One region of the Streptococcus sp. CF8-6 genome, then DNA from elsewhere that is predicted to be linked to it. Evidence: predicted binding sites of a transcription regulator. Region 1 holds the regulator's gene; the other holds the start of a gene.
What was found. Region 1 encodes Rex, which represses fermentation and respiration genes when NADH is low (regulators of the CRP and FNR family bind a similar motif). Its sites were predicted from a motif close to TTGTGAANTANTTCACAA; they were not measured.
Positions count from the first base shown of each region.

Region 2: adhE (bifunctional acetaldehyde-CoA/alcohol dehydrogenase) is a predicted target of Rex. The motif match lies at 8,818-8,835, and genes of this name have one in related genera.

Region 1 is NZ_JANCOF010000003.1:201,475-220,817, reverse strand. Features, by position in the region: gene NML69_RS06220 (DUF4352 domain-containing protein) at 1-592, opposite strand, end outside; gene NML69_RS06215 (phospho-sugar mutase) at 1,003-2,721, shown strand; gene NML69_RS06210 (thioredoxin) at 2,832-3,179, shown strand; gene NML69_RS06205 (MBL fold metallo-hydrolase) at 3,214-4,023, opposite strand; gene vicK (cell wall metabolism sensor histidine kinase VicK) at 4,025-5,374, opposite strand; gene yycF (response regulator YycF) at 5,367-6,074, opposite strand; gene mutY (A/G-specific adenine glycosylase) at 6,131-7,309, opposite strand; gene pta (phosphate acetyltransferase) at 7,392-8,366, opposite strand; gene NML69_RS06180 (RluA family pseudouridine synthase) at 8,410-9,306, opposite strand; gene NML69_RS06175 (NAD kinase) at 9,303-10,121, opposite strand; gene NML69_RS06170 (GTP pyrophosphokinase family protein) at 10,105-10,776, opposite strand; gene NML69_RS06165 (CYTH domain-containing protein) at 10,905-11,474, shown strand; gene NML69_RS06160 (ribose-phosphate diphosphokinase) at 11,586-12,545, shown strand; gene NML69_RS06155 (cysteine desulfurase family protein) at 12,555-13,670, shown strand; gene NML69_RS06150 (DUF1831 domain-containing protein) at 13,675-14,022, shown strand; gene NML69_RS06145 (DUF4649 family protein) at 14,029-14,244, shown strand; gene NML69_RS06140 (redox-sensing transcriptional repressor Rex) at 14,327-14,968, shown strand; gene NML69_RS06135 (gamma-glutamyl-gamma-aminobutyrate hydrolase family protein) at 14,984-15,673, shown strand; gene radC (DNA repair protein RadC) at 15,670-16,350, opposite strand; gene pcrA (DNA helicase PcrA) at 16,393-18,684, opposite strand; gene NML69_RS06120 (formate--tetrahydrofolate ligase) at 18,867-19,343, opposite strand, start outside.
Region 2 is NZ_JANCOF010000007.1:70-13,731, forward strand. Features, by position in the region: gene NML69_RS08910 (sigma-70 family RNA polymerase sigma factor) at 1-466, opposite strand, end outside; gene nusG (transcription termination/antitermination protein NusG) at 587-1,123, opposite strand; gene secE (preprotein translocase subunit SecE) at 1,181-1,357, opposite strand; gene rpmG (50S ribosomal protein L33) at 1,367-1,519, opposite strand; gene pbp2a (penicillin-binding protein PBP2A) at 1,572-3,767, opposite strand; gene NML69_RS08935 (RluA family pseudouridine synthase) at 3,854-4,729, shown strand; gene gap (type I glyceraldehyde-3-phosphate dehydrogenase) at 4,802-5,812, opposite strand; gene adhE (bifunctional acetaldehyde-CoA/alcohol dehydrogenase) at 6,133-8,784, opposite strand; gene NML69_RS08950 (MORN repeat-containing protein) at 9,080-9,493, opposite strand; gene NML69_RS08955 (low molecular weight protein-tyrosine-phosphatase) at 9,480-9,923, opposite strand; gene yajC (preprotein translocase subunit YajC) at 9,971-10,291, opposite strand; gene tkt (transketolase) at 10,409-12,385, opposite strand; gene NML69_RS08970 (ribonuclease P) at 12,503-13,126, opposite strand; gene jag (RNA-binding cell elongation regulator Jag/EloR) at 13,182-13,662, opposite strand, start outside.

The sequences.
Region 1 (19,343 bases):
TATCAGTAGCACTTAGGTTCGTTCCACCACCAGAACTTTCCCCATTGAGGTAAACAGCATCGACATATTTTTTCATTACATCTTTTGCTTCATCAATATTGTCTTCATATTGACTTGGATCAACCTTAATAGCTACATCGTTATTCTTTTTAGAATTTTCTTTGATGTCATCATAAAAGCTAGGTGCGAAGTGAAGTTCATACTTAGCATTCTTATCGACTTCATACACTACATAACCAGCAACGCTCTTTCCTTTAGAAAGACTGTCTCCATATGACATAAACTTGGTTTTACTGTCGCTTTCGTAGATTTGAATTGGTTGTAATTTTTCATCTTTTTCATTATAAAGCGTAATATCTTGGCTAGTAAAACTAAACTGTTTATCACGATTATTCTTGATTTCGACTTGGAGTGCAAGGTAGCTTGAAGACGAATCTTCGTCTTTAGGTAATACAAACATACCGTCTTTGACAGAAACTTCAAAGTTTGAGTTCGAGGCAGTACCATTGTCGCTTGCTTTTTTAGAAGCTCCACAGGCAACAAGTGCTAAAGCTGATAAAAGCAAAGCAGAATGCTTAAGAATTTTTTTCATAATGGATTCTCCTTTAATGATTTACTATATTTTACCATACGCACTATAAAATTCAAAACAGAAACCAGATATTTTCAAAATATCTTAAATTTATAGAGTTTTACATTAAATTTTTCTATATGTTCATTTGATACATTAAAGGATTCTTTGTAAAATAAATAGAATATAAGAATATTTTTGATTTTTTTCTTCAACAAACCTACAAAATGAATTATAAACTTTCAATTTATAAAGAATCTAATAATTAATTTTCATCGCTAACTTAGTATAAGTAAGCACAGTACTCACCATTTAACTGCTAAAAAGCAAAAGTAAATTTCCTACATTTTAAGTTATGCTAACGTTTTACTAAAATGTCAAATCGTGATATAATGAAAGCGATTAAAGCAAATAAACAAAGGAGACACACTATGACTTACCAAGAAAATTATCAAAAATGGGTCGATTTTGCTGACCTTCCAGACTACCTTCGCCAAGATTTAGAAAACATGGACGAAAAAACGAAGGAAGATGCCTTTTATACCAATCTTGAATTTGGTACTGCGGGTATGCGTGGTCTGATTGGTGCTGGTACAAATCGTATCAATATCTATGTTGTTCGTCAAGCAACTGAAGGTTTGGCTCGTTTGATTGAGTCAAAAGGTGGAAATGAAAAAGAACGTGGTGTTGCGATTGCCTACGATAGCCGTCACTTCTCACCTGAGTTTGCCTTTGAATCTGCTGCAGTTCTTGCAAAACATGGTATCAAATCTTATGTATTTGAAAGCCTTCGTCCAACTCCAGAACTTTCATTCGCTGTTCGTCACCTCAACTGTTTTGCAGGTATCATGATTACCGCTAGCCACAACCCAGCTCCATTTAACGGTTATAAAGTTTATGGAGAAGACGGTGGACAAATGCCTCCACATGATGCAGACGCTTTGACTACTTATATTCGTGCTATCGAAAATCCATTCGCTGTGGAAGTTGCTGATGTTGAAGCTGAAAAAGCTTCTGGCTTGATTGAAGTCATTGGCGAAGCTGTTGATGCAGAATACCTTAAAGAGGTTAAGGGCGTAAACATCAACCCAACCTTGATTGAAGAATTCGGTAAAGACATGAAGATTGTCTACACACCACTTCATGGTACTGGTGAAATGTTGGCTCGTCGTGCTCTTGCCCAAGCAGGATTTGACTCAGTTCAAGTTGTTGAAGCGCAAGCAACTGCTGACCCAGATTTCTCAACTGTAAAATCTCCAAACCCAGAAAGCCAAGCAGCCTTTGCCCTTGCTGAAGAACTTGGTCGTCAAGTTGGTGCAGACGTTCTTGTTGCAACTGACCCTGACGCTGACCGTGTTGGTGTTGAAGTTCTTCAAAAAGATGGTAGCTACCTTAACCTTTCAGGTAACCAAATCGGCGCTATCATGGCTAAATACATCTTGGAAGCCCACAAAAATGCTGGAACTCTTCCTGAAAATGCAGCCCTTTGCAAATCAATTGTATCAACTGACTTGGTAACGAAGATTGCTGAAAGCTACGGCGCAACCATGTTCAACGTTTTGACAGGTTTTAAATTTATCGCTGAAAAAATTCAAGAATTTGAAGAAAAACACAATCACACTTACATGATGGGATTTGAAGAAAGCTTCGGTTACTTGATTAAACCATTCGTACGTGATAAAGATGCTATTCAAGCTGTTCTTGTCGTTGCTGAACTTGCTGCCTACTACCGTTCACGTGGTTTGACACTTGCTGACGGTATCGAAGAAATCTACAAAGAATACGGCTACTACGCTGAAAAGACCATCTCTGTTACCCTTTCTGGTGTTGATGGTGCTGAACAAATCAAAGCCATTATGGCTAAGTTCCGTAACAATGCTCCAAAAGAATGGAACACAACAGCTATCACTGTCGTAGAAGACTTCAAGGCTCAAACTGCTACTGCTGCTGACGGTACTGTTACAAACTTGACAACTCCTCCAAGTGATGTTTTGAAATACACACTTGCTGACGGTTCATGGATTGCAGTTCGCCCTTCAGGTACAGAACCAAAAATCAAATTCTACATTGCCGTTGTGGGTGAAAGTAATGAAGATTCACAAGCTAAGATTGCCAACATCGAAGCAGAAATCAATGCGTTTGTAAAATAAAAATCTATAAAAGATGAGACCAACCAATCTCATCTTTTTTCGTATCAAATCTAAGCATTTTTAGAAACTTTATGGCATACTAGACTTATCAATGAAAGCGAGGTAATCTCATGGAACAATTTTTAGAAAACATCAAAGACCTTGAAGTCACTACAGTTGCGCGTGCACAAGAAGCACTCGATAATAAAGAAACAGCAACCTTCTTTATTGGCCGTAAAACTTGCCCTTACTGCCGTAAATTTGCTGGCACATTGGCAGGTGTCGTAGCTGAAACTAAAGCCCACATCTACTTCATCAACAGTGAAGAACCAAGCCAACTCAATGAATTGCAAGAATTCCGCTCACGTTATGGAATCCCAACCGTACCAGGATTTGTTCACATTGCGGATGGACAAATCAAAGTCCGTTGCGACTCTTCCATGTCAGCACAAGAAATCAAGGAATTTGCTGGATTGTAAAAGATATATAAAAAAGAAGGTACCCGCCTTCTTTTTATATATCTGTTAATGGTGTTGCAGTATCTGGTGAGGTATCATAAACCTTAAAGTCTACTCCAACTCCCAGATCCGCTTGGGCTAGCTGGTTGACCATAGTCATATGAGCCAGCTCCTTGATATTGTTCTCTTTGGACAAATGCCCAAGATAGATTTTCTTAGTCCGATTTCCCATTGCACGAATCATGGCCTCAGCTCCGTCTTCGTTAGAAAGGTGACCGAGATCCGATAGAATTCGCTGTTTGAGTCGCCAAGCATAAGATCCAGCTCGTAAGATTTCCACGTCGTGGTTGGACTCGATGAGGTAGCCGTCCGCATTCTCGACAATTCCTGCCATACGGTCACTTACATAACCTGTATCGGTCAGCATGACGAAGCTCTTGTCGTCTTTCATAAATCGGTAAAACTGTGGTGCTGCCGCATCATGGCTAACACCAAAACTCTCAATGTCGATATCACCAAAGGTTTTGGTTTTACCCATTTCAAAGATATGCTTTTGCGAAGAGTCTACCTTGCCAAGATACTTACTATTCTCCATAGCCTGCCAGGTCTTTTCATTGGCGTAAAGATCCATACCATATTTGCGAGCCAAGACACCGACCCCATGGATATGGTCTGAATGCTCATGCGTAATCAAAATCGCATCCAGATCTTCAGGTTTGCGATTGATTTCAGCTAGCAGACTTGTAATTTTCTTACCAGACAAGCCCGCATCTACTAGGATTCTCTTTTTTGGGGTTTCCAGATAAAAGGAATTTCCACTGGAACCTGATGCTAAAATACTGTATTTAAAGCCTATTTCACTCATTCTAGTCTTCTATTTCGTCCTCCCATATTTCTTCTTTTACGGCATCCTTATCATAAGGGAGCACTATTGTAAAGGTTGAGCCCTTACCGTATTCACTTTTGGCCCATATAAAGCCATTGTGTTGTTTGATGATTTCTTTTGCGATAGCCAGACCTAGACCAGTTCCACCTTGAGCCCGACTTCTTGCACGATCCACACGGTAGAAGCGGTCAAAGATCTTCGGCAAATCTTGCTTTGGAATACCTAGACCTTGGTCTTTGATGGATAAAATCATCTGGTCATCAGTGGTCTTCATGCTAACAGTGATTTTCCCACCATCTGGTGAGTACTTGATGGCATTGTTAAGAATATTATCAATCACCTGAGTCATCTTATCGGTATCAATCTCGATCCAAACTGAATTAATAGGGTAATCTCTAACAAGTTCATATTTTTTCTCGTCATCCTGACTTCTCATCTTATCAAATCGGTTGAGAATAAAGGTGATGAATGCTGTAAAATTAATCAATTCCACATCTAGCTGACTTGTCGTATTATCAATACGAGAGAGATGCAAGAGATCTGTCACCATCCGCATCATACGGTTGGTTTCATCGAGTGAAACCTTGATAAAATCAGGAGCAACAGGATCATACAGGGCTCCCTCGTCCAAGGCTTCAAGATAAGATTTAACACTGGTCAAAGGAGTTCTCAACTCATGGCTCACGTTCGAAACAAAGAGTCTTCGCTCACGCTCTTCCTTCTCCTGCTCGGTCGTATCATGTAAAACGGCAACCAAACCAGAGATGAAACCTGACTCACGACGAACCAGAGCAAAACGTACACGAAGGCTTAGGTATTCCCCATTTACATCCTGGGAGTCAATCGTCAACTCAGGAATCTGTGTAATCAGGTCACGCAGCTCATACTCATCTTCTATCTTTAGTAATTCGAGGATGCTTTTATTCAGAACATCTTCTTTCTGTACACCGAGCTGTTTCTTGGCCATATCGTTGATCATAGTAATCTGGCCACGGCGATTGGTCGCAAGAACGCCATCTGTCATGTAAGAAAGAATACTGTTCAATCGTTTACTCTCTTGTTCCAGATTTTCTTGGGTCAAACGAATAACTTCTGACAAATCGTTCAGATTATTGGTGATATTGGTGATTTCTGTACTTCCTTGCAAGTCCAAAATTTGAGAATAATCACCTGCAATCAAGTCCTTAACCTTTTGATTTATCTCCTTCAGACGGATATTATCCCGACGATTTTCCAGTAACAGCAAGGTCACCACCAGGATAAAGCCAAGTAAAATCAGAATAAAGATAAAATCGCTGGTCAGAATAGTTTGTCTAATATCTTCAATCATTATTTCTCATATAGTATCCAACACCACGACGTGTGAGGATATACTCTGGACGGCTTGGTGTGTCTTCAATTTTTTCACGCAAACGTCGGATAGTCACGTCCACTGTACGAACATCGCCAAAATAGTCATACCCCCAAACAGTCTCAAGCAAGTGTTCACGCGTAATCACTTGTCCAATATGAGATGCCAAGTGATACAAGAGTTCAAACTCACGGTGGGTCAAATCTAATTCCTCACCATATTTCTTAGCCACGTAAGCATCTGGAACGATTTCCAAATCACCAATTTGTAAGGGCTGCGTCTTCTTCTCATCAGACTCTTGGCTATCCACAGAAACTAGGTCTGTACGACGAAGCAGAGCCTTGACACGTGCTTGCAACTCACGGTTTGAGAAAGGTTTTGTAACATAATCATCTGCACCTAACTCTAAACCAATAACCTTGTCAAACTCGCTATCCTTAGCTGATAGCATGATAATCGGCACGCTACTAGTCTTACGAATAGCTTTAGCAACTTCTAAACCATCAATTTCAGGGAGCATCAAGTCTAGAATAATAATATCTGGTTGCTCTGCTTCAAATAGCTCAATTGCTTCACGACCATTGAAGGCTGTAACAACTTCATAACCTTCCTTGGTCATATTAAACTTAATAATATCCGAGATTGGTTTCTCATCATCTACAATTAATATTTTTTTCATTTTATCACCTTTTCTTTATCTATTATAACAAAAAAATGTAAAGAAGGCACAAATGGCTACTGTAGGCCTTCATCTTCAAGAGCTGTTTTATAAGCCTGCCAAATTTTTTGTTGAGGTTTCGCAAGTGGATAATCAGAAAACTCCTGAGGAGAAACCCAGCGAATTTCTTTGTCTGAAAACTGTTTTGTTTCTGTCACCTGACCAGCTAGGATTTGAATGTGCCATTTCCGATGACTAAATACATGCTTGACTTGGTCAAATACTTGCTGGGACCAATTCACTTCTAAATCATAATCCTGCTCAAAGTTTTCTTGAGGACTTGGTCCAAATGCTCTGCTTTCCTCTGTGACTTGAGAAAAGAGATCTAGCTGATCGTCATCACTTGAGAAATCATCAACTTCGATCAAGGGGAAATGCCAAAAACCGGCTAGTAGTTTCTCGCTTTCATTTTTCTCAAGTAGATATTGACCACGGTCATTGCGTACAACTAAAGCCTTGAGATAAATTGGGAGAGGCTTTTTCTTGGGTTCTTTAATCGGATAACAACCCATGGTGCCATTCTGATAGGCTGCGCTAAAGTCCTTAACAGGGCTTTCTTCTGGTCGAGGGTTAACTGGAGCCTCTATGTCAGACCCTAAATCCATCAGAGCTTGGTTAAAGTCACCTGGTCGTTTCGGGTCAATCAAGATTTCCATCATTGCCTGAAAAATTTTGCGATTACTTGGAATGCCAATATCGTGGTTGACTTCGAACAGACGTGCCAAAACTCGCATGACATTACCATCGACCGCTGGCTCGGGCAAGTTAAAAGCAATACTGGATATGGCTCCTGCCGTGTAAGGGCCAATCCCTTTTAAACTAGAAATGCCTTCATAGGTGTTTGGAAATTGACCCCCAAAGTCAGCCATAATCTGCTGCGCTGCAGCCTGCATATTGCGTACTCGAGAATAATAGCCTAATCCCTCCCAAGCCTTCAGCAGACGCTCTTCAGGGGCATTCGCCAGACTTTCAACAGTTGGAAACCAGTCCAAGAATCGTTCGTAGTATGGAATAACTGTATCCACTCTAGTCTGCTGGAGCATGATTTCAGATACCCAGATGTGATAAGGATTTTTACTTCTCCGCCAAGGTAAATCTCGCTTGTTTTCATCATACCAATTAAGGAGTTTCTCACGAAAAGAAATGATCTTCTCCTCTGGCCACATGACGATACCGTATTCTTTCAAATCTAACATATATCTAGTATAACATAGAAGCTTCTAACTGTCCTTTTCTCAGTACTAAAAAGCCTCTTCCCAAGGGAAAGAGGATTAAATCTTATTGATGAACTGCTTGGGCTGCAGTGATAAGGGTCAACTTGTACACATCATCTGCATTACATCCACGAGAAAGGTCGTTAACCGGTTTGTTCAAACCTTGCAAAACAGGTCCGACAGCCGCAAAACCACCGAGACGTTCTGCCATCTTATACCCAATATTTCCGGCTTCGATACCTGGGAAGATAAAGACATTTGCTTGACCAGCTACCGTACTTCCTGGAGCTTTAAGAGCTGCAGTTTCAGGAACAAAGGCAGCGTCAAATTGTAACTCACCATCAATCTCAAGGTCAGGACGCAAGTCGTGAGCAATTTTAGTTGCTTCCACTACCTTGTCAACACTTTCACCAAAGCCTGAACCTTTAGTGGAATAGCTTAGCATAGCAATTTTAGGTTCAATACCAAACATCTTAGCAGTGATTGCTGAATTGATCGCAATTTCAGCCAAGGCTTCTGCATCTGGATTGATATTAATGGCACAGTCACCAAATAGGTAACGTTCCGTACCACGAACCATGAGGAAGGCACCTGACGTACGAGTAACGTTTGGACGAGTTTTAATGATTTGTAGGGCTGGGCGAACTGTTGAGGCAGTTGAGTGAATAGCTCCTGACACCATACCGTCAACCAATCCCAAGTATACTAGCATCACACCAAAGTAGTTGACATCTTCAACCAAAACTTTGCGCGCTTCTTCTTCAGTCATTTTGCCCTTACGACGCTCTACCAAGGCAGCAACCATTTCTTCAAATTGAGGATAGTGTTGGGGATCAATTACTTCATAACCATCCATGATCCCTTCGATTTCAAGATAAATTTTGATTTTTTCTGGGTTCCCAAGCAAAACAGGAACAACTTCTGTTTCTTTTACCAAGCGTTTTGTTGCCTGAAGAATACGAGGTTCTTCCCCTTCAGGGAGAACAATACGAGCATTTTTGCCAACTAGGTTGGCTTTGAGATTTTCAAAAACTTCCATGAGTTTTCTCCTTTAAGAAAATAAATTATACTCCAAATAGATTTTAAAGAGTATTAGTTGATAACTGAGTAATAAGATTGCTGAAATCATCCGGTAAGGGGCTTTCTAGTTGCAAATCTTGCTCTAGAAAGGGATGATAAAAAGATAAATAATGACAATGCAAGGCCTGGCGTTGAATCCCATCGTCTAGGCCGCCTCCATAGAGATCGTCTCCCAACAAAGGAAAACCAATATGAGAAAAATGCACTCGGATTTGGTGGGTTCGCCCAGTATGCAGGCGAATATCAACTAGGTGAATATTTCCATAAGACGCTACAACTTTGTAAGACGTATGAGCGTATTTCCCACCTTTGGCAACCCGTCTCGTGATAATGGAATCTTCATCACGCGCAATCGGGGCAATAATCTCCCCTTCAGGCTCCAAAACACCAGCTCCTTTAATCAAAGCAAAGTAGCGTTTCTCTATAGACTTTCGCTGCAGTTGCTTGTCTAAACGTGCATGAGCGTAGCCGTGCTTGGCAAAAAGCATCAAACCAGATGTATCTCTATCAAGCCTAGTCACGATGTGAACTTGCTGGTTTTCATAGTTTTGCTTGACATAGTAGCCCTTGATAAAATTGGCAATGGTATTGGAATGATTGACACTGGGGATGGAAGCTATTCCATAAGGCTTGTTCAAAACTAGAAAATGGTCATCCTCATAGAGAATATCCAGTGGACGATCGATGGCCTCCAAGGTTTCAAATCCTTCCTCTGCTGGAATGTCAATAGTCACCCTGTCTCCAATATCTAAGAGATAAGTCGCATTTTGAGGTTGGTCATTGACCAGTATAGCCCCGCCTCGAAACTTAATCTTAGCCAAAAGTCCCTTAGAAACCTCATGTTTCTTGAGGAAGGTCTTGACTTTGACGTGCTCATCTACGATAAATTCGAACCTCATTCATCCACCTCGCCGATGAAGGCATCTTTAACACGATTCCAGAAACTAGTGTGGCTTGGAGTCGCTACGAAGTGAATCTTGTGATAATCAATTTGATACTCAATCCGTTCGATATTACGGAAAGAATAGACGCTGTTATCGACTGATATTGTGTGGTAATCATTGCGTGTTGGCAGGAGCTCAATCTTATCTTTTTTGGGAATAATGATCGATGATCCCAACGTGCGATAGACTCGGTTGTTAAGACTCGCTATTTCCGTCAACTGCAAGGCTTCAATAGTAGGATGCAAGACAGCTCCACCCAAGGACTTGTTGTAGGCAGTACTTCCCGTCGGCGTTGAAACAGTCACTCCATCTCCACGAAATCTCTCGAACGGAACGTGGTTAATGATGATATCCGCAACCATGGTCCGGTCTGATCGACGGATACTAGCTTCATTTAAGGCTCGGAAGATTTTCACTTCTCCATTTTCAAGCGTTACCTTGACATTCAAAACAGGATAAGAAACTTTGGCACCAGTATCTAGTAAAAGATTGGTCACCAACTGATCCAGCTCAAAATCACGATAATCTGTGTAAAATCCCAAATGCCCTGTATGAACACCTACAAACCGAACTTTGTCTAACTGATTCTCGTACTTGTGAAAGGCAGACAAAAGCATCCCGTCACCACCAATCGAAATCACGATGTCGGGATTGGTATCGTTCAGTATAAAATGTTGTTTCTTTAGTTTTTCCCTCAGTTCATGCAAAACCTTCTGGCTCTGAGGTTTTCTATTTGCTATGAGGTCAACTCGTTTACCTGTATTCTTCATCTGTATCGTCACTATTTCCTACACCATCGTTTAATTTTCTGCTCAATGGATCAAAGAGAGCCTGCGCTTCCTGGATATCGTCACGAATCTTACCCATTTCTTCATCCAGTTGATAAGCTATTTTCGCCGTAATTTCCAGTCTTTTCCTGATTTCTTCTGGAAAATCGCCCTGATACTTATAATTGAGCGAGTGTTCAATCGTAGCCCAGAAATTCATGGCCAAAGTCCGTATTTGAATCTCCGCCAAAATCGTCTTCGCCCCGTTGATCGTATCAACCGTGTACTCAACAACCACGTGATAAGAACGATAACCCGAAGCCTTACGATGAGTGATATAGTCTCGTTCCTGAACGATTCTCATATCTTGGCGTTTACGTAGAATCTCAACTACTTCTTTAACGTCATCAACAAACTGAACCATGACACGTAAACCCGCAATGTCTTGCAGATCATGTTCTAGACTTGCATAAGTAATTCCTCGACGAGCCATTTTTTCTTTGATACTTTCAATTGGTTTGACACGACCCGTTACAAACTCAATCGGAGAATGCTTATTTTGCTTACGATACTGTTTGCGAATTCCTCGAAGTTTAATCTTCAACTCACCAACAGCCTGAATGTAAGGATCTAAAAATTCTTCCCATTCTATGGTCATACTTTCTCCCTTGTAATGTTTGATTGCTCTGTCGAAAATCTTTGATTTTTTCAGTACATTCGTATACAATAAATACATTGTCCATTATACCATAAATCGCTTTCAAAGATATAGAAAAGGTTGAAAAAATGAAACATTTAGAAATAGAATTGAAAACACTTCTGAAAAAAGAGGACTATGAGCATCTAAAAAAACAGTTTTCCCATATCCAACCCGTCCTTCAGAAAAACTACTACATTGATACGCCAGATTTCCAATTGCGCGAAAAGAAGGTTGCCATGCGCATTCGCACCTTTTCAGATTGGGCGGAGTTAACCTTGAAAGTACCTCAAACTGTAGGAAATATGGAATACAACCAGAAACTAACTCTTCCAGAAGCTGAATCATATCTAGAAAAGCAAAAACTACCTCAAGGGCTCGTTCTAGAGAAGCTCGCTAAGATTGGCATCGAAAGTCATGACTGGCTTGTCCTAGGCTGTCTTTCAACCCTTCGTTATGAAATGAAAACTGATATTGGCTTAATGGCCTTAGATGAAAGTCACTACTTTGATCAGACGGACTATGAACTCGAGCTTGAAGTCACCGACCATGAAAAAGGGAAAGCTGATTTTAAGAGATTTTTAGATGAAAATCAGATTACTTATCAGAAAGCTCCATCAAAATTAATTCGTTTTATTAAAAGCATGAAAAAAAGCTGAAATAATCTCCTTTTTTTGGTAAAATAGAAAAGATAAAAATAAAAGAATCTGGCTTTGAAAAACAAAGGTTTCTCAAAGAAGATTCGCAAAGTTTACAGAGGACGGTCTATAATGTCAGATAGAAACAACATGAAACTTTTCACCCTAAACTCTAATCATGAAATCGCTCAAAAGATTGCGGATACAGTTGGTGTACCTCTCGGGAAATTATCCTCTCGACAATTTTCTGACGGCGAAATCCAGGTCAACATTGAAGAAAGTGTCCGTGGTTACGATGTCTACATCATCCAGTCAACCAGCTACCCTGTTAGCAACCACTTGATGGAGTTGTTGATCATGGTTGACGCTTGTGTACGCGCAAGTGCACATAGTATCAACGTTGTCCTTCCTTACTTTGGTTATGCGCGTCAGGATCGTATCGCTTCTTCTCGCGAACCCCTCACTGCGAAACTGGTTGCCAATATGCTTGTCAAAGCTGGTGTAAGCCGTGTTCTAACGCTGGACCTCCACGCTGTTCAGGTCCAAGGTTTCTTTGATATTCCTGTAGATAATCTTTATACTGTTCCTCTATTTGCTAAGCACTACTGTGATAAAGGGCTTCTTGGTTCTGATGTTGTTGTTGTCAGTCCAAAGAACTCTGGTGTTAAACGTGCACGTAGTTTGGCTGAATATCTTGATGCTCCTATCGCTATCATTGACTACGCCCAAGACGATTCTGATCGTAACGAAGGCTATATCATTGGGGATGTTGAAGGCAAAAAGGCTATCTTGATTGACGATATCCTAAATACTGGTCGTACTTTCTCTGAAGCAGCCAAAATCGTTGAACGTGAAGGCGCAACTGAGATTTATGCAGTATCTAGTCACGGTTTATTTGTTGAAGGGGCAGCAGATCTTCTTGATGCTACAAACATCAAGGAAATCCTTGTGACAGACTCCGTAGCGACCAAAGAAAGAACTCCAGAAAATGTATGCTACATTACTGCTAGCGAATTAATCGGAGATGCTATCGTCCGCATCCATGAAAGAAAACCAGTCAGCCCACTCTTTGCTTACAACAAAAAGAAATAAGGTGATTCTTTGATTTATTTGGACAATGCTGCAACGACTCCTATGTCAGCAGTAGCTATTGCAGAAATGACCAAGGTCATGAAAGAAACTCATGGTAATCCTTCTAGTATTCATGGTCATGGTCGGCAGGCTGGTAAACTCTTACGAGAAGCTCGTCAGGACTTAGCTCACTTACTAGGAACCAAACCTCAACATATCTTTTTCACATCTGGCGGTACAGAAAGTAACAATACAGCCATTATCGGCTATTGTCTCCGTCATCAAGAACGTGGAAAACATATCATTACTACAGCTATTGAACACCATTCTGTGCTTGAGACTATCGATTATCTGGTTCAACATTTTGGTTTTGAAGCAACTATCATCCAACCAGTAAATCAAGAAATAACTGCCCAGCAAATTCAAGAAGCTTTACGTGACGATACCATCCTCGTTTCAACCATGTATGCTAATAATGAAACAGGGAGTCTCTTACCTATCGCTGAGATTGGACATATTTTAAAAAACCATCCCGCTGCTTATCATGTTGATGCTGTTCAAGCTATCGGAAAAGTTCCTATCCATCCTGAGGAATTAGGAATTGATTTCCTCAGTGCTTCTGCCCACAAATTCCATGGACCAAAAGGAGTTGGCTTTCTTTATGCTTCTTCCGCGGACTTTGATTCCTACCTTCACGGTGGAGACCAAGAACAAAAGAAACGTGCTGGAACAGAAAACCTCGCTGCCATTGTAGGCATGGTCGCTGCTCTCAAAGAGGATTTAAATGACCAAGCTAAGCATTACCAAAAACTAAGTGCACTCAAATCTGCTTTTCTAGAAGAAATTGCAGGTCTCGACTACTATCTCAATGAAAGTAACCACCAACTACCTTATGTTGTCAACATTGGCTTTCCTAGTCAAAAAAATGATTTGCTCTTGCTTCGGTTAGACCTTGAAGGAATTTCAATTTCTACCGGTTCAGCTTGTACTGCTGGTATTGTGCAAACCAGTCATGTGCTTGAAGCATTTTATGGACCAGATTCACATCGATTGAAAGAATCTGTCCGTATCAGTCTCTCTCCTCTTAACACTGAGGAGGAACTGAAACAACTCGCACAAACCTTAAAAAATATTATTGGAGATTAATCTAATGGCATTCGAAAAAACCATTAAACTACAAAACTGCCGCTACGACTACACACTTAGCCCAACTGTCAAAAAGTTCACACTGAAAGACAATACTTTCTTTGAAACAAAAGTTGGAAACTACGAACTGACTCGTTTACTTGAAAAAGTACCTAACAGTGGTGAAGGTTTCAAGCTAAAAATCATCATCAATAAAGACCTTACAGGTGCTAAACTCAATATCACTGACAAGTCTGGCCTTCGTTTGGTGAATATCTTTAAATCAGAAGACCACCACATTCATCAGGAGAAATTCTACTTCCTCATGGACAGTTTAGTAGAACGCGGTATCTTCACTAAAGAAGAAAGATAATTGACTATGTATCGACTTACCTATCAAGATAACTATTACGTAGAACGTACACTTGAATATAAGGATTACGAAGAGCTTATGTTATCTCTATCAGGCTGTGTGACTCTACCTGATACTCTCCTAATCAGCTCCTTAACGCTGAATGATAAGGTGATTTATCAAGGATTGGTTGGCGATCTCTACCGTTTTCTATCACAAGCTCATTTTTCAGATAAAAACTAAGAAATTTCTTAGTTTTTTCTTGTTTTTGTTGATTTTTTCACAATGTTTCTATAAAATAGAAGAATAGAAAGGTTGTGATTTTGTGAAAGATAAACAGTCTGCTATTCCAAAAGCAACAGCAAAAAGACTCTCTCTTTACTATCGAATTTTCAAGAGGTTTCATGCAGAAAAAATCGAACGTGCCAACTCCAAGCAAATTGCAGAGGCTATTGGTATCGATTCTGCTACAGTTCGACGTGATTTTTCCTATTTTGGCGAGCTAGGTCGTCGTGGTTTTGGTTACGATGTCAAAAAATTGATGAATTTTTTTGCTGATCTCCTAAATGATAACTCCATTACAAATGTTATGTTAGTTGGAATCGGAAATATGGGACACGCCCTTCTCCACTACCGCTTCCACGAGCGTAACAAGATGAAAATTATCATGGCCTTTGACCTAGATGACCATCCAGAAGTTGGGAGCCAGACACCTGATGGAATTCCAATCTATGGTATCTCACAGATTAAAGAAAAAATCAAAGAAGCAGATGTCAAAACTGCTATCCTAACAGTTCCAAGTGTTAAATCACAAGAAGTTGCCAATCTTTTGGTTGATGCAGGTATAAAAGGTATTCTCAGTTTTTCCCCTGTTCACCTTCACCTCCCAAAAGATGTGGTCGTTCAGTATGTCGATTTGACAAGCGAACTCCAAACCCTCCTCTATTTTATGCGTAAAGAGGATTAGAAAGCGAAAGCATGTATGAAAAAACCAGTTATTGGGATTACAGGAAATGAAAAAGCTCATCCAGATGATGACATCATGATGAGCTATGCAGCAAAGGGCTTTATTGAAGGAGTCAAGGACGCTGGCGGAATTCCAATCATCCTACCGATTGGTGATCAAGAAATGGCTGCCTATTACATCAGTATCATTGATAAGCTCATCCTAACGGGTGGGCAAAATGTTGATCCAAAATACTATGGTGAACCAAAGGCTATTGATAGTGATGACTACCACCTTCAAAGAGATATTTTTGAACTAGCACTTATCAAAGAAGCGATTAAGCAAAAGAAACCAATTTTCTCTGTTTGTCGGGGTACTCAACTTTTCAATGTCGCCATGGGAGGCACGCTACACCAAGATATCGAGGATCATTGGCAGGACTGTTCAGCCGAATACACGACCCAACGCCTCGTAACGCAACCTGATACCATTCTCCGAGAAATCTATGGAGAAATCTCTCATATCAACTCCTTCCACCATCAGAGTATCAAGGATTTGGCTCCAAATTTAAAGGTTGTGGCCTATGATCCCAAGGATAAGATCATCGAGGCAGTCACAACGACAGATGACATCCCATTTCTCGGCGTCCAATGGCATCCTGAATTTCTCTTTGAAAACCGCCCCAAAGATAAAACGTTGTTTGACTATGTTGTTAATGAACTCTAAATCAAATCCGTCTTTTCACGGTAACTAAAGTAATCCGAGTGTGAGACAATCAAATGGTCCAAGAAAACAATCCCCATCAGTTCGCAGGCTTCCTTGACTAGTTTAGTGACATGGTCATCATTTCGACTAGGAGATACAGCACCGGATGGATGATTGTGAACGAGAATCACTGAGGTAGCCATATGCTTCAAAGCATAGTGAAGGATTTCCCGTGGTTCAGCGATGCTGCGTGTCGCAGAGCCGATAAAAATAGTTTGCTGATGAATGATTTGATTTTGAGTATTGAGATAGAGCGCCACTAGGTGCTCTTGTTTTTTATCACCAAGTTCCTGTTGCATTTTCTTGGCTAGCTTTTGACTGCTGAGAATACTTTCCATCTCAAGGGTTTCGTGTTTATGAATACGATGCCCCAGTTCAATCACTGCTTGTAGTTCAATAGCCTTAATCCGTCCTATACCAGACAGACTCTGCAATTCCTGCAGGGTCATTTTTTTCAGATCGGTTAGACTGGTCAAACTATTCAAGACTTTCTGAGCGATTTCAAAAACATTAGCCTGACGCGTTCCCGTTCTGAGCAAAATAGCTAGTAATTCTTGATTGCTCAGAGCCTCTACTCCTTCTTTAACTAGTCTTTCTCTAGGCAAGAGTGAATCTTCTTGGAATGAAATACTGTACATAAAAATCCTCCTCACTTTATTATTCGTGAGAAGGATGAAAAATTAGATTTTTTTCTCAATTGGGGCTACACTGGCTAGGAGTTTTTTCAGTCCTACTTCTGGGAAATTGATTTTCAATTCCTGCGTAGCACCGCTACCAGAGACTTCTAGAACAGTTCCCTCTCCCCACTTCTTGTGGAGAGCAATATCTCCAATAGACCAACTTGTATCAGTCGAATCTTTTTCATTTCCGGCTGAAAACTGTCCAAATGGGAGACTACTTGACTGGATAGAGTTTGGTGCGGCATTGCGTTTCCGTTCTTGAAGGGCCTGAGCCAAACTCATTCCTTGACCAAAGGCCACTCCACCACTGCTATACGAAGCTTTGAAACTAGTGTTAGCTGGACGGGCCAAACCTTGATACTCAAGCAAGTCCGAACTGATTTCATTGATAAAACGAGTTGGGCGATTATAGTTTGTACGACCGAAAAGCAAGCGTGAGTTGGCATTGGTCAGATAGAGGATCTTTTCTGCGCGTGTAATTCCTACATAAGCCAAACGACGTTCTTCTTCTAGTTCATCTGGATCTTCAGCTGCACGGCTAAGTGGAAAGACATTTTCCTCCATCCCGATGATAAAGACAACTGGGAACTCCAGTCCCTTAGCAGCGTGTAAGGTCATCAAGGTTACTTCCGATGTCTCCTGACTGCCTGAATCTGTGTCTGCAATCAAAGCCAAATCATTCAAGAATCGACTGAGTTTGTCCAAACCAGTTTCTTCTTCCTGGCTATCAGGGTTGTCATCAAAGTTCTTGGTAACGGACAGGAATTCCTCGATATTTTCAACTCGAGCCTTGCTCTCCAAGGTCGCTTGGGCAGTAAGAATATCGATATAACCAGTTTTTTCCAATACTGCTTCAACTAATTCTGTAATGGTTAATTGGTCCAGTTGCTCCCGCAAATCCAGAATCATATTGGCAAAATCCCAGATAGACTGGGCTGCCTTTCCTTTGATTCCTGATAACATGATATTGGCTGAAGCGTCTAGCATCGACATCTCTTGCATATTGGCAAAATCACGGATTTTCTCAACCGTTCCTGGGCCAATTCCGCGTTTTGGTTCGTTGATAATACGCTCAAAACTGATATTATCACTCAAATTGGCAATGAGGTTAAGATAAGCGATAATGTCACGGATTTCCTTACGGCTGTAGAACTTGGTCCCGCCGACCATAGTATAAGGAATATTGGACTTAAGCAGGGCTTCCTCAATAGTACGGGATTGCGCATTAGTCCGATAAAGAACTGCAAAATCCTTGTGGAGGAAGTTTTGAGTTCGACCAAGTTCATCTATAGTTTTAACTACAAAAACAGCCTCATCCTGTTCGTCATTTGCGCGATAGTAAATAATCTGCTCTCCATCCGCATTCTGGGTCCAGAGATTCTTGGGGCGGCGATTTTGATTGTTTTTGATGACATCGTTGGCTGCTTGGAGAATGGTTTTTGTTGAACGATAATTTTCCTCTAACAAAACGACCTTGGCGTTAGGGTAATCTTTCTCAAAATCCAAGATATTCTGCATATCAGCCCCACGCCAACCGTAAATAGACTGGTCAGCATCACCGACTACGCAGATATTTTTAAAGCGTGAAGCCAAGAGTTTGACCAATTGGTACTGGGCATGGTTGGTATCTTGGTACTCATCAACATGGATGTACTGGAACTTCTGCTGGTAGTAGGTCAAAACATCAGGATTCTGATCAAATAGACGCAAGGTCAGCATAATCAAATCATCAAAGTCAACGGACTCAGACTGACGAAGCTCTTTTTGATAGGCTGTATAACACAGAGCCACGATTTGCGTGTACATATCGCCAGCCTGAGCAGCATAAGCCACATCATCAATCAAATCGTTTTTGGCATTAGAAATGGTTCCCAAAATGGTCCGTTCATTCCATTTTTTCGGATCCAAGTTCAACTGCTTGAGAATGCGTTTCATGAGGGTTCGCTGTTCACCTGGATCCACAATAGTGAAATTTCGGTTATAGCCAATATGATCCGCATCGCGACGTAGGATACGAACACACATGGAGTGAAAGGTCGCAATCAGACAGTCCTGGGTTGCTGGATTGAGCCCATAGGCACGCTCCTTCATCTCACGCGCAGCCTTATTGGTAAAGGTAATGGCCAAAATATTCCAAGGATTGACCATCTTTTCATCAATCAAGTAGGCGATTCTGTGAGTTAAAACACGAGTCTTCCCAGAACCAGCCCCAGCCATGATCAATAATGGCCCTTCTGTCGTTTGCACCGCCTCAGCCTGACGGTCATTCATTCCATTCAATAATGCGTTCATTTTCTCTTCCTTACTCTTGACGTCAATGTTTCTATTATATCAGAAATTAGGGAAAATATCTTTACCTAGACTGATTGCTTGTAGAAGACACCTCTTTCATCAGCTGAAGACAACTCCTCATATCTAGACAAGAAAATGAGTTTGGAAAGCTTTTCCAAACTCATTTAAAATAATCTATATCATTAGAACAAACCTAGAACGGTTCCATCACTTTCCACATCCATATTAAGAGCGGCTGGACGTTTTGGAAGACCTGGCATGGTCATGACATCACCAGTTAGGGCAACGATGAAGCCTGCACCCAATTTTGGTACCAATTCACGAATGGTAATTTCAAAGTTTTCTGGAGCTCCAAGTGCATTTGGATTGTCTGAGAAACTATATTGCGTTTTAGCCATACAGATTGGCAATTTGTCCCAACCATTCTGAACAATCTGAGCGATTTGCGTTTGAGCTTTCTTCTCAAAGTTCACTTTGCTACCACGGTAGATTTCAGTAACAATCTTTTCAATCTTTTCTTGGACAGAAAGGTCATTGTCATAAAGACGAGTGTAGTTGACTGGATTTTCAGAGATTGTCTTGACAAGTGTTTCGGCAAGTGCTACACCACCTTCTGCTCCATAAGCCCATACGCTAGCTAACTCAACCGGAACATCAAT
Region 2 (13,662 bases), on a different contig from region 1:
ATTCTGAAAAGATAGGGGAAAGTTCTCTCAGGAGAGCTTTACGTCCTCTAAAGACTTCCCCTCCCATGAGACGATCTATTAACTCTTGTTTTTCCATACTCTGCTTTGATTTATAATTCTTTAGAAGTTCGTGAAAGAGATAATAATCGTCCAGTCTGAGTCCTTTTTCTCCTAGACGATGGCTAATCTCACTCACCTCTTCATAGGGTTCTTTGTCAAAACGGCGCTTGTGGCTTTCCTGTTTACGGATGTAATCTAGGATGCGATTTCTAAACTTTGTTTTAAAGCAAACATATAGTTGATGGCGCTCCCCCTCTAATAACTCTGGATTGCGACTCACCAGCTCATACAGACATAACATGCCTTCCTGGTCCCAGTCCTCTTTCTCCCACAGATGCAAATGATAATCTTTGCGACACTTATGGACGATTCCCTTACTTTCTTCATATAAGTTTTTTAGATTCATAGACCTCTCCTTTCTGCATTTAGTTTAGCAAAATGCACGAGGTCCTGGGTCTACTTCCTCTATTCTATACTTCTTCCTCCCTCAACGGCACATAAAAAGAGAGGCAAAGCCTCTCTGGGGTTATAGTTCTGCAATTTGGTTGAGATTCACTTCTGCAATCGTATCATTACCAAACATAGAGATAATCATCTTCACTTTGTTGTTATCAATTTCAGTAATTTTACCTGTGTAGTCTGCAAAAGCGCCATCAATGATGCGGACTGTCTGGCCAACTTCAACGTCAATATCGAACTCTTGAACAGTTTGTCCCATTGAAACCAGAATATCACGAATTTCTTGTTCCAATAGTGGAGTTGGTTTTGATCTGTTCCCGTGTGAGCCGACGAATCCTGTTACGTTAGGTGTGTTTCGAACGACGAACCATGCTTCATCGGTCATGACCATTTCTACAAGGACATAACCTGGAAAGCGATTCTCTTCAATTTCCTTTTTCTTTCCATTTTTCTCAACTTGCACGGTTTGTGTTGGAATCTCAACACGTAGAATATTATCCAACATGTTATATGTTTGCGCACGTTGCAATAGATTTTCTTTTACCTTATTTTCATAGCCAGAATAAGTTTGTAGAACAAACCATCCCTTGTCAAAACTATCCATGATATTTCCTTTCATACATATATAGAAGAAAGCTAGCAGAAGTTCTCCACTTTTCTTCTAAAAAATGTTAATAAATCGAATCAAACCTGATACAATCAACTGGTCAAAAATGTAAATGATGACCACAAAGAAGGCTGTGTATTCCATAATAGAGCGAAAATCTCTCCAGCTTTCTTTGCGAGTTGGCCAAGTTGTTTCTTTAAGAAGTTTAAAAATATCCTTAATAAAACCCATCGTTCTCTCCTATCTCGTTTCTCTATGTGTCGTATATTTTCCACAATGTTTACAAAATTTATTTACTTCTAGTCGTGTTGGCTTGGGGTTCCCACTAATTTTGATTGAGTAATTCCTTGAACCACAAACTGCACAAGCTAGGCTTGCTTTTTTTAGTGCCATAACGCCTCCATCTTATCTATTATAACAAGAAACCTAGGCTTTGACAAGCCTCTTAACGAAATAGATTAAGGATTGAGTCCCATATTGTCTGGGCTTTTTCTTTTATTTTAGCTTCTGAAATCGCACGGCCTGCTTCATCTACAAGATTTTGTGCACGACTACGAATATCTCCTATCGGGTCCTCAGACTGGTTTGTCTCATTTTCAGCAACCTGCTTTTTCGTATTTTCTGGTTCAATACCATTTTGTTTATAAGCATTCTCAACTGTAAAAGTGCTACCTGGAGTGTAAGGCAAAATGGTATTAGCCATACTTCTAAAGACATGGGCTGCTCCATTGGAGGTCGAACCTGCTAGATAATGGTTCTCATCTGTTGTTGGGAAGCCGAGCCAGTGGCTAATTACAACATCTGGAGTATAGCCAATCACCCACTGGTCACTAGTATATTCTGGATTGAAAACAGCTTCAGTCGTACCTGTTTTACCAGCCATAACGTAATCCGCTGGTGACGAACTAATTCCTGTACCATTTGTAAAAGTTCCCAACATCATGCTGGTCATTTTATCAGCTACAGACTTATCAATCACTCGTTTTTGGGAGTTTTTATGACTCTTGATGACCTGACCACTGGCATTTTCAATACGAGTGATGAAATGTGCTTCAGGCATCAAACCTCCATTAGCAAAGGCTGCGTAGGCTTGCGCCATCTGGAGAGGATTCGTCTCCACACCTCCACCAAGAGCAACTCCAAGAACTCGGTCAACTTTTTCCATATTCAGACCAAATCTCTCCCCAGCCTCAAAAGCTTTGTCAATACCTAATTCATTTACAGTCGCAACTGCCGGTAGGTTGAGTGATTCCGCCAAAGCCTGATACATAGGTACTTCTGGAGATGTCTTAATACCTGCATAGTTGTCTACTTGATAACTGTTGTACTGCATCGTATGATTATCCAGTTGCTTGTTCAAGGCCCACCCTGCTTCTACTGCGGGTGTATAAACGACTAAAGGTTTAATGGTTGAGCCTGGGCTACGCTTAGACTGAGTGGCATAGTTGAAATTGCGAAAGCCTGGTTTGTCATCACCAGCTACACGACCAACAACTCCACGCACTCCACCAGTCTTGGGTTCTAGAGCGACACTACCTGATTCGGCATGCGTTCCGTCTTCTGCTGTTGGAAATAGCGAAGTGTTTTCGTAAATAACCTGCATGTTTGCTTGGTAGTTTTGGTCAAGCTCTGTGTAGATTCGATAGCCATTGTTGACAATCTCTTCTTCTGTGAGATTGTACTTGGAAACCGCTTCGTTGACAACTGCATCAAAATAGGACGGGTAACGATAATCCGAAACTTTGCCTTCATACTTATCTTGCAGTTGAGAAGCCATATCTACTCCAGCCGCTTCGGTCTCTTGATTTTTATCAATATAGCCCGCTGCAACCATATTTTGCAAAACAGTATCCCTACGGTTGGTCGAAGTCTCAACAGAATTTAATGGATTATACAATTCTGGTCCCTTGAGCATCCCCGCTAGAGTGGCCGCCTGATCAAGCGTTAGTTGTGAAGCCGATACACCGAAATATTTCTTACTTGCATCTTCAACACCCCATACCCCATTTCCAAAGTAGGCATTATTGAGGTACATAGTAAGGATTTGCTCCTTGCTGTATTTCTTGGTCAGCTCTAAGGCAAGGAAAAACTCCTTGGCCTTCCGTTCAACGGTCTGGTCCTGGGAAAGATAAGCATTTTTCGCCAACTGTTGAGTGATGGTAGACCCCCCTCCATAACGACCTGCTGTAAGGATGGCTAGAAAGAAACGACCGTAGTTAATTCCATCATTTTTATAAAAGGAACGGTCCTCTGTCGCGACGACAGCATTTTGCAAATCTTTACTGATATCCGTCAGTTCAACATAGGTTCCCTTTTGACCGGATAGGGCTCCCGCCTCTTTTTCTTCTCGGTCAAAAATCAGAGTTCGCGTTTTCAAGGCATTTTGCAAATCATTGACATTGGTAGACTTGGCTATCGCAAATAGGTAGGTTCCTACTAGCAAACCTGCACTTAACCCTAAAATGATAATGATCTTTGTCAGATGATAACGACGCCAAAATTTCCGAATCGGACCTACATGGCCTAATTTTTTTCTATCGCTCCGTGAACGACGCATGCTAGTCGAATCAGACTCTGCTGATTCATTCGTTTCTTTTTTAAAGAGAGAAAGAAACTTCTCAAATAATTTATCTAATTTCATGCGTTTATTTTATCATCTTCACCATAGGAACTCAAGAATTTAGCTACTCCCTATCCAAATAGGGCTTTTTTTGTTACAATATCTGTATGCAATTCACATTTACATTACCCGAATCCTTGCCTCAAATGACGGTCAAACAATTTCTAGAGGAACAACTCCTCATCCCTAGAAAAATCCGCCATTTTTTGAGAATAAAGAAGAACATCTTAATGAACCACAAACAAGTTCACTGGAACGAGATGGTCAAGCCAGGGGATATTTGTCAGTTGACTTTTGACGAGGAAGATTATCCCAAAAAAGAAATCCTTTGGGGCAATCCAGACCTCGTTCAAGAGATTTACCAAGACCAACATCTCATTATCGTCAACAAGCCCGAAGGCATGAAAACTCACGGAAATCAACCTGGTGAAATTGCCCTTCTCAACCATGTCTCTGCCTACGTTGGTCAAACCTGCTATGTCGTTCATCGCCTGGATATGGAAACAAGCGGTTTAGTGCTTTTTGCTAAAAATCCTTTTATCTTACCCATCCTCAATCGTTTGTTGGAAAAAAAGGAAATCGCTCGTGAGTACTGGGCACTTATAGAAGGGCGAGTAGAGAGTAAAGAACTTGTCTTTCGAGATAAAATTGGTCGTGATCGACACGATCGTAGAAAAAGAATAGTTGATGCAAAACATGGACAATATGCTGAAACACATGTAAGCAGATTAAAGCAATTCCCAAATCAGACTACCCTTGTCCGTTGTAAACTAAAGACCGGTCGAACACATCAAATCCGTATTCACCTCTCTCATCATAACCACCCTATTCTGGGCGATCCTCTCTATAACTCTAGTTCAAAAGTAAGCAGGCTCATGCTTCATGCCTTTCGACTTTCCTTTACTCATCCACTCACCTTAGAACAATTGAGTTTCACTGCCCTCTCGGATACTTTCGAAACAGAATTAAAAAAGAATGGATGACATTATCATCTATTTTTTTATCTATACAAAAAAGCAAGGCTTTCTAGCCTTGCTTTTTTATCGACTCAAGAATTATTTAGCGATTTTTGCAAAGTATTCAAGAGTACGAACAAGTTGTGAAGTGTAAGACATTTCGTTGTCATACCATGAAACAACTTTAACCAATTGTTTACCGTCAACGTCAAGAACTTTAGTTTGAGTTGCGTCAAACAATGAACCGAATGACATACCTACGATATCAGAAGATACGATTGGATCTTCAGTGTAACCGTATGATTCGTTAGAAGCTGCTTTCATAGCTGCGTTTACTTCATCAACAGTAACGTTCTTATCAAGAACTGCTACCAATTCAGTTACAGAACCTGTTGGAACAGGAACACGTTGAGCAGCTCCGTCCAATTTACCGTTCAATTCAGGGATAACCAAACCGATTGCTTTAGCAGCACCAGTTGAGTTAGGAACGATGTTAGCTGCAGCAGCACGAGCACGGCGAAGGTCACCTTTACGGTGTGGTCCATCAAGAACCATTTGGTCACCAGTGTAACCGTGGATAGTAGTCATCAAACCTTCAACGATACCGAAGTTGTCATGAAGAGCTTTAGCCATTGGAGCCAAACAGTTTGTAGTACATGAAGCACCTGAGATAACTGTTTCAGTACCATCAAGAATATCATGGTTAGTGTTAAATACAACTGTTTTAACATCTGATCCACCAGGAGCAGTGATAACAACTTTCTTAGCACCACCAGCGTGCAAGTGTTTTTCAGCAGCTGCTTTAGTAGCAAAGAAACCAGTTGCTTCAAGAACGATTTCTACACCGTCGTTAGCCCAGTCGATTTGTTCTGGATCACGTTCAGCAGAAACTTTAACGAATTTGCCGTTAACTTCAAATCCGCCTTCTTTAACTTCTACAGTACCGTCGAAACGACCTTGAGTTGTATCGTATTTCAACAAGTGTGCAAGCATCACTGGATCTGTAAGGTCGTTGATGCGAGTAACTTCAACACCTTCTACGTTTTGGATACGGCGGAAAGCAAGACGACCGATACGTCCGAAACCGTTAATACCAACTTTAACTACCATTAGTGATTTCCTCCTTATGAAAATCATGAAAATTTTATTGTGAAAAGAGTAACTTGAATCACTACAAATCACCTTTCAACAAACCTATTATATAACTATTTGAGTTTAATTGCAAGTATGGGCGTCGATTTTCTCTCTTGCTTTTCTACTTTTTCTCCCCCTTTTTTATTCATCCATTCTTTTATTTCCAAAGCAAATCTCTAGAATCTTTTATAATATCTGCATATTCTCTTCATTATCAAGGTGAAACTACAATTTCAACTCTTTCAGAGTTTACAAAAAAGAGACAGGATAACTCCTGTCTCTAGGCTGATAAACGATTATTTACGACGTCCTGGACGTTCTGCATAACCATAGTAAGCATCTGCCATGATTTCTTCCATGTCAGCTACCATTGGCAAGCGAGGGTTAGCAGGTGAACATTGGTCTTCATAAGCAAGCAAGGCAATTTCATGCAAGCTATCTTTCCAAGCTTTTTCATCAATTCCTTGATCCTTGAAGTTCATCTTGATACCTACTGCAACACCAAGTTCGTAAACTGCTTTGGCATACGCTTCAACCGCTTCTTCTGGAGTTGAGTGAGGCAAGCCAAGCATTTTCGCGATGTCTTGGAATTTCTCATCAGCTTTCCAGTAGTTGTACTTAGGCCATGTAGTTGTCTTAGATGGGCGAGTACCGTTGTAACGGATAACGTATGGAAGCAAGATTGCATTTGTACGTCCGTGAACAGTATGGTGAACACCACCGATCTTGTGGGCCATTGAGTGGCTCATACCAAGGAAGGCATTGGCGAAGGCCATACCAGCCATTGTAGACGCATTATGCATTTTTTCACGTGCTTCTGGGTCAGCTGTCTTAACAGATTTTTCCAACCATTCAAAGACAAGTTTGATTGTTTGAAGCGCAATACCGTCTGTGTAGTCGTTAGCAAAGTTTGAAGTGTAGGCTTCAGTCGCGTGAGTCAAGACGTCCATACCTGTATCAGCAGCGATGAAGTCTGGAACTGATTCAACCAAAGCAGGGTCAACAATGGCAATAGTTGGTGTCAATGAGTAGTCAGCCAATGGGTATTTGCGGTTGTTTTTCTTATCAGAGATAACGGCAAATGGTGTTACTTCTGAACCTGTACCTGAAGTTGTTGGAATACCGATGTATTTCGCTTTCTTACCAAGTGATGGGAAGCGGAAGGCACGTTTACGGATGTCCATGAATTTTTGAATCAAGTCACGGAAGTCGATTTCTGGTTGTTCGTAGAAGAGCCACATTACTTTGGCCGCGTCCATTGGAGAACCACCACCAAGAGCGATAATTGTATCTGGTTCAAATGCTTTCATCACTTCAGCACCACGTTCTACAGTTGTGATGTCTGGATCTGGTTCAACATCTGAGAAGACTTGAATAGTTACACGGTTGCTACGTGCGTTCAATTGATCGATAACACGTTGAACAAAGCCAAGTTTTTCGATAGATTTGTCTGTAACAATCATAACACGTTCAATATCTTCACATGTTTGAAGGTATTGGATAGAATTGCGTTCGAAGTAAATTTTTGAAGGAACTTTAAACCACTGCATATTATTTCTACGTTTCCCTACTTTCTTGATGTTTAGAAGGTTGATCGCACTTACGTTATCACCGACTGAGTTGTGTCCATATGAACCACATCCAAGTGTCAATGATGGAATGAAGGCATTGTATACGTCACCGATGCCACCGAAAGTAGATGGAGAGTTCCAGATAATACGCATAGCTTTGATTTCTGTACCAAAGCGTTTAGCAAGAGCTTCGTCTTTTGTATGGATGGCTGCTGAGTGACCAAGTCCGTTAAACTCAACCATTTGACGAGCTTTTGTAAGACCATCTTCTGTATCTTCAGCTTTTAGGACAGCGATAACTGGTGACAATTTTTCACGAGTCAACGGTTCTTTTGGTCCTACTTCTGCACATTCTGCAGCCAAGATGTTTGTTCCTTCTGGAACGCTAAATCCTGCTTGTTCAGCAATCCATGCTGCTGGTTTACCAACGATGTTTGCATTTAGTTTAGCACCTGCACAGTTTTTGCTATTAGCTTTTACACCGAAACAGAATTCTTCAAGAAGTGCTTTTTCTTTCTTGTTTACAAAGTAAGTGTGGTATGATTTGAATTCTTCTACAAATTCGTCATACACTTCTTTATCAATGATAACCGCTTGTTCTGATGCACAGACCATCCCATTATCAAATGATTTAGACATAACGATGTCATGAGCAGCTTGACGAAGGTCAGCAGATTTTTCTACATAGGCAGGAACGTTTCCGGCACCTACCCCAAGAGCTGGTTTTCCACATGAGTATGCAGCTTTAACCATAGCATTCCCACCAGTTGCAAGAATAGTTGCAACACCTTCGTGGTTCATTAGCGCTCCAGTTGCTTCCATAGATGACTTTGTAATCCATTGAACACAGTTTTCAGGAGCACCAGCTGCAATCGCTGCATCGCGAACGATTTGTGCTGCGTGAGCTGATGATTCTTGAGCTGATGGATGGAAAGCGAAAACGATTGGGTTGCGTGTCTTCAAAGCAATCAATGATTTGAAAATCGCTGTTGAAGTTGGGTTTGTTGTCGGAGTGACACCACAGATTACCCCTACAGGCTCCGCAATCTTTGTTAAACCTGTAATTGGATCATCTTCGATAACTCCAACTGTTTTAACTCCACGCATATTGTTCACCACGTGTTCACAGGCAAATAGGTTTTTTGTTGCCTTGTCTTCAAATACTCCACGACCAGTTTCTTCAACTGCATGTTGTGCAAGGATACCATGTGCGTCAAGTGCTGCAACCGAAGCTTTTGCCACGATATAGTCAACTTGCTCTTGGTTCAACTTGCGCATTTCATCAAGCGCAACCAAGGCTTTTTTCACGAGACCGTCGACATGCTTCTCAGCAGCAAGTTGCTTTTCCTCTGGTGTTACTGTTTTTTTATCAGCCATATTATCCTCCATAGCCTTTAAGGATGTTATCCTTTGTTAATTTTTTCACAAGTTTATTATAACTCTTTTTTTATGCTTTGTAAACAGTTTCATAAGCATTTCACAAAGAATTTTTCTGATATTGTGATTTTTTTCTCAATATAGCTATATAATAGAGTTTTGTCTGGACGATTGTGAAATTATGGAAAAAATTTTTTTATTTCACAAAGTTTTTCTAGTTGATAGTTATTTCTCGAATTCAAAAATAGAAAGCGCTTTCTTTCTGGTTTTAAAAAATAGTCTCCTAACTTGGAGACTACTGTTTTTGCTGAAAAACGCCTTGTTTAAAGGTCCCTTCATAAACAACTTCTTGCTCTGTCGTCAACTTCCCTTGACCTTCAGCCTGACCGTTTACAAAATCACCTTCGTATTTCCAGCCATCTTTTGATTGGAAAGTCCCTTTTCCATTAAAGGCTCCATTATTGAAATCACCTGTATATTGGTCTCCATTTTCAAAGGTCAGGGTTCCTTGACCATTCATTTTCCCTCGTACCAAGGTGCCATCATAAACAAGAGCTCCACCATCAAGTGTCAGGACACCCTTTTTAGGCGTATTTAGCAGAAATACCGAAAGAGCACAGAGTACCATTACAACTACTGCAACGAGCTCTAACCTAGGACGAGTTAGGTAAACTCTACACTTCTCATAAAATTGTTTAAGCTTTTCCATTGTCACTCTCATTTTCTAATCGATCTAGCCAGCGTTGACATCCACTTGTGATACGAGCATAGGTTTCCTCAAAATCTCCTGTATACCAAGGGTCTGGGACACTTTCAGATGCAAAAGAGTAAATCTTATACTGTAGTTCCTGAGGGCACATGTGATGCAGATCTGAAACGTTTGAAGCATCCATACCGATAATGTAATCAAACGATTCAAAGTCTTCCCTGCCAATCTGAAGCGATATTTTGTCTTTATCATACGGGATCTGATATTGCTGGAAAATTCCTTGCGTTCCCTTATGAATCGGATTGCCATGTTCCCATGATGACATTGCCCGACTCTCGACGTGGTAATCACTCGTCATGGACTTCATCACAAACTCTGCCATGGGGCTACGACAGATATTTCCTAAGCAAACAAATACTATTTTTTTCATCCCTTTTCCTCTCGTCTCATAGAAAAACGGGAGTGACTGGTCCCGTTTTATTCTTCGATTGCTCCACTTTCGTCAACAACTGTTCCTTCTGGTGTCACAGCTTCTTTGAGTGGCAAAACGGTCTTGATGGCAGCCAATTCAAAAGTCAAATAAACGCCATCTACATCCAGTACGATTGTACCTTTCTCAGTATCTACTTCATCCACTGTTCCGTAAAGTCCACCAATTGTAATGACTTCATAGCCTTTTTGAAGCTTGTTCAAGCTTTCCATACGCTTTTGTGCTTGTTTCTTTTGAGAACGTTGCATAAAGAACATCAAGGCAAACATACCTACAAGCATGATTAAAAAAGTAATATTTGGATTCATTGTTTTCTCCTTTGTATTTTACATAGGACTACTATATCAAATTTCAGCTACTTTTACAAGATTGTGCCTTGTTTTTATGGTTATAAAAAATCAGAGTTTTCACTCTGATTTTTGTGATTATTTCAAGTTTTGAACGACTTTTACAAGATTTTCTACCGTAAATCCGTACTCTGCCAATACTTTTGGTGCTGGGGCAGATGCTCCAAAGGTATCAATACCGAGAACTGCACCATCAAGACCAACATACTTGTACCAGTTTTGAGTTGCTCCCATTTCGACCGCAACACGACGACGGACTGCATTTGGAAGGATTTCTTCCTTGTAAGCTGCATCTTGTGCGTCAAAGACATCTGTTGATGGCATGCTGACTACACGGACTTTTGCACCTTGGCTAGCCAATTCTTTGGCAGCTGCGACCGCCAAATTCACCTCTGAACCTGTTGCAATCAAGATCGTATCAAAGTCTGCTGCATTTTCATAGACAACATAGGCACCTTTCGCAACTTTATCAAAGTCTGTTCCCTCTTCGACAGTCAAGTTTTGACGTGTCAAGACAAGGGCAGTTGGTGTTTTTTTGCTTGTCACTGCAAGGTACCAAGCCGCTTGAGTTTCACGCGCATCTGCTGGGCGGAAAACATTCAGATTTGGCATAGCACGGAGACCTGCTAAGTGTTCAACTGGTTCGTGAGTTGGACCATCTTCACCAACTGCAATAGAATCGTGGGTAAAGACATAAGTCACAGGAAGTCCTTGCAAGGCTGATAAGCGGACAGCTGCTTTCACATAGTCAGAGAAGACGAAGAAAGTACCACCGTATACACGAAGTCCACCGTGAAGGGCCATCCCGTTCAAGATCGTTCCCATTGCAAATTCACGAACACCAAACTGAATGTTGCGGTTCAAGCGATTAGCGTCGTCTTGAAGTCCATCCGTTTTGATATAAGTCATGTTTGAGTGAGCAAGGTCAGCTGATCCACCTAGGAAGGTTGGCAACTTGGCAGCGACAACGTTCAAAGCATCTTGACTTGAATTACGAGTTGCTTGAGAGAAGCCATTTTCTAAGGCTGGGAAGTCTGCTGGAGTCACTTCAACTGGATCACGTCCGTCGATGATGGCTTCTACTTCTGCAGCCAGTTCTGGATGAGCCTCTTTATAGTCAACAACTAATTTAGTCCAAGCTTGATAAGCTGATGCGCCACGGTCTGCAACATTTTCTTTGAAATCAGCATAAACTTGTTCTGGGATTTCAAATGGTTCATAGTCCCAACCGAGCGCTTGGCGAGTTGCTGCAGTTTCATCTGCTCCAAGAGGAGCACCGTGTACCGCATTAGTTCCTTGTTTGTTTGGAGAGCCATATCCAATAACAGTCTTCACTTCAATCAAAGATGGCTTGCCTGAAGCTTTAGCTGTTTCGATAGCAGCATGGATTGCTTCCAAGTCTGTTCCATCTTCAACCAAGGCTGTATGCCAACCGTAAGCATTGTAACGGTCACGAACACTTTCTGTAAAGGAATCCTTTGTCTCACCATCCAAGTTGATGTCATTTGAATCATAAAGAACCACCAACTTGTCAAGTTTTTGCAAGCCTGCATATGAAGCCGCCTCACTTGAGACACCTTCCATCAAATCTCCGTCTCCACAGATAACGTAAGTGTAGTGGTCAAAGATATTGAAACCTTCGCGGTTATACTTCGCTGCAAGGAAACGTTCTGCTTGGGCAAAACCAGTAGCAGTAGAAATTCCTTGTCCTAGAGGACCAGTAGTCGCGTCAACTCCTGCTGTATGACCAAATTCTGGGTGACCTGGTGTTTTTGAACCCCATTGGCGGAAGTTCTTGACTTCATCCATGCTAACATCTTCAAAACCAGAAAGGTGAAGAAGGGCATAAAGAAGCATAGAACCGTGTCCTGCTGAAAGAATAAAGCGATCGCGGTTGATCCAGTTTGGTTGAGCTGGATTGATACGAAGTTGTTTTGTGAAGAGGCTATAGGCCATAGGAGCAGCCCCCATAACCACCCCTGGGTGACCTGAGTTTGCTTTGTTGATGGCGTCAATACCTAGAAAACGAATTGCATTAACAGATAGATTTGACATAGAATTTCCTTTCTCTTTGAGGTGATTAATGAATCACACATCCTATTTTACTATTATATGAAAAAATGCATAGAATAGCAATAAAACAATTTGCGTTCATCTAACACATTTGATTTTCTATCCCCTCGTCACCTCATAGTACGGGAGCAATAGCGTATAAGCGTCTTCTAGCTTCTCCAATATCGCTTCTACTGACTGATTTTCAATGAGGGAAACATCTGACTTGACCAAAACTTTACGGACTTCCTGACTTCTCACCTTCTCGCGTAAAGTACGACGATTCTCCTCAGTAGCCTCCACCTTATGACTCTCCCCATTTGAGTAGACTAGATAATAAATTCCTTCTACCGCTGGAAGCTCTAAAACCTTGGCTTGCTTGTCTAAGGTCTGTTCGTCTTTCTTACGCTCGATGAAACTGACTTCCAAAGAAATCCCAAAGTCAGCAGGTGTTCCATACAAACGAAGAGCCATCATAGGTTCTGTCACTTGTCCGTCTCTCTGAAGATAGGCCCAGAAATGCGGCCGCAAGCGTTGCGCTTGGTTCATCCACTGACTAGTCTGTTGCAGTTGCCATTCTGGATGACTTGCTTGAAAGGTTTTGGCCAATTCTGTAAAAGACTTCCGAGCCTCTTGACCTTTTTGCCGCAAATCCAACATCTTTTCTCTTTCATCGCCAGCTTTATCAGGATTACGGTACTGGACTCCTGCAAATGATAGGTATTCTCTAACTGCTTTCAGCATATCTGAATCTTTCCTTTCCTAGCAAAAAATCAGGATGAACCTGATTTTGCTTTGCTCATTCTGCATCTACGACAACATAGCGATTTGGCTCGTCACCTTCAGAATAACTCGTTACGCCATCCATGCGCGAAATAATGCGATGGATAATCTTGCGTTCGCTATTTGACATTGGATCAGTTTGTTGGCTACGACCTTCTTCTAAAACGCGAGTCGCCAATTTTTGAGCGTAGGTTTGCAAGACTTCTGCACGGTGTTCAACGTAATCATTGACATTGATCGTGATATAGAAGGTTCTCGAATAGCGATTGTAAAGGTAATTTTGCGCTAACAGTTGAAGAGCTTTCAAGACTTTTCCGTGGTAGCCGATAATACGACCTGGTTCATTGGTGTCAATTTGAAGATTGATGGTGCGGCGATTGTAGTCGCTTGAAATCGTCCCTTCAACATCCATATCATCTACAATGGTTTGAACGTAGCTAGCTACTTCAGTTGCCACTTGTTCAATGTCATAACTTGGTTCTACTTTCAAGCCTAAA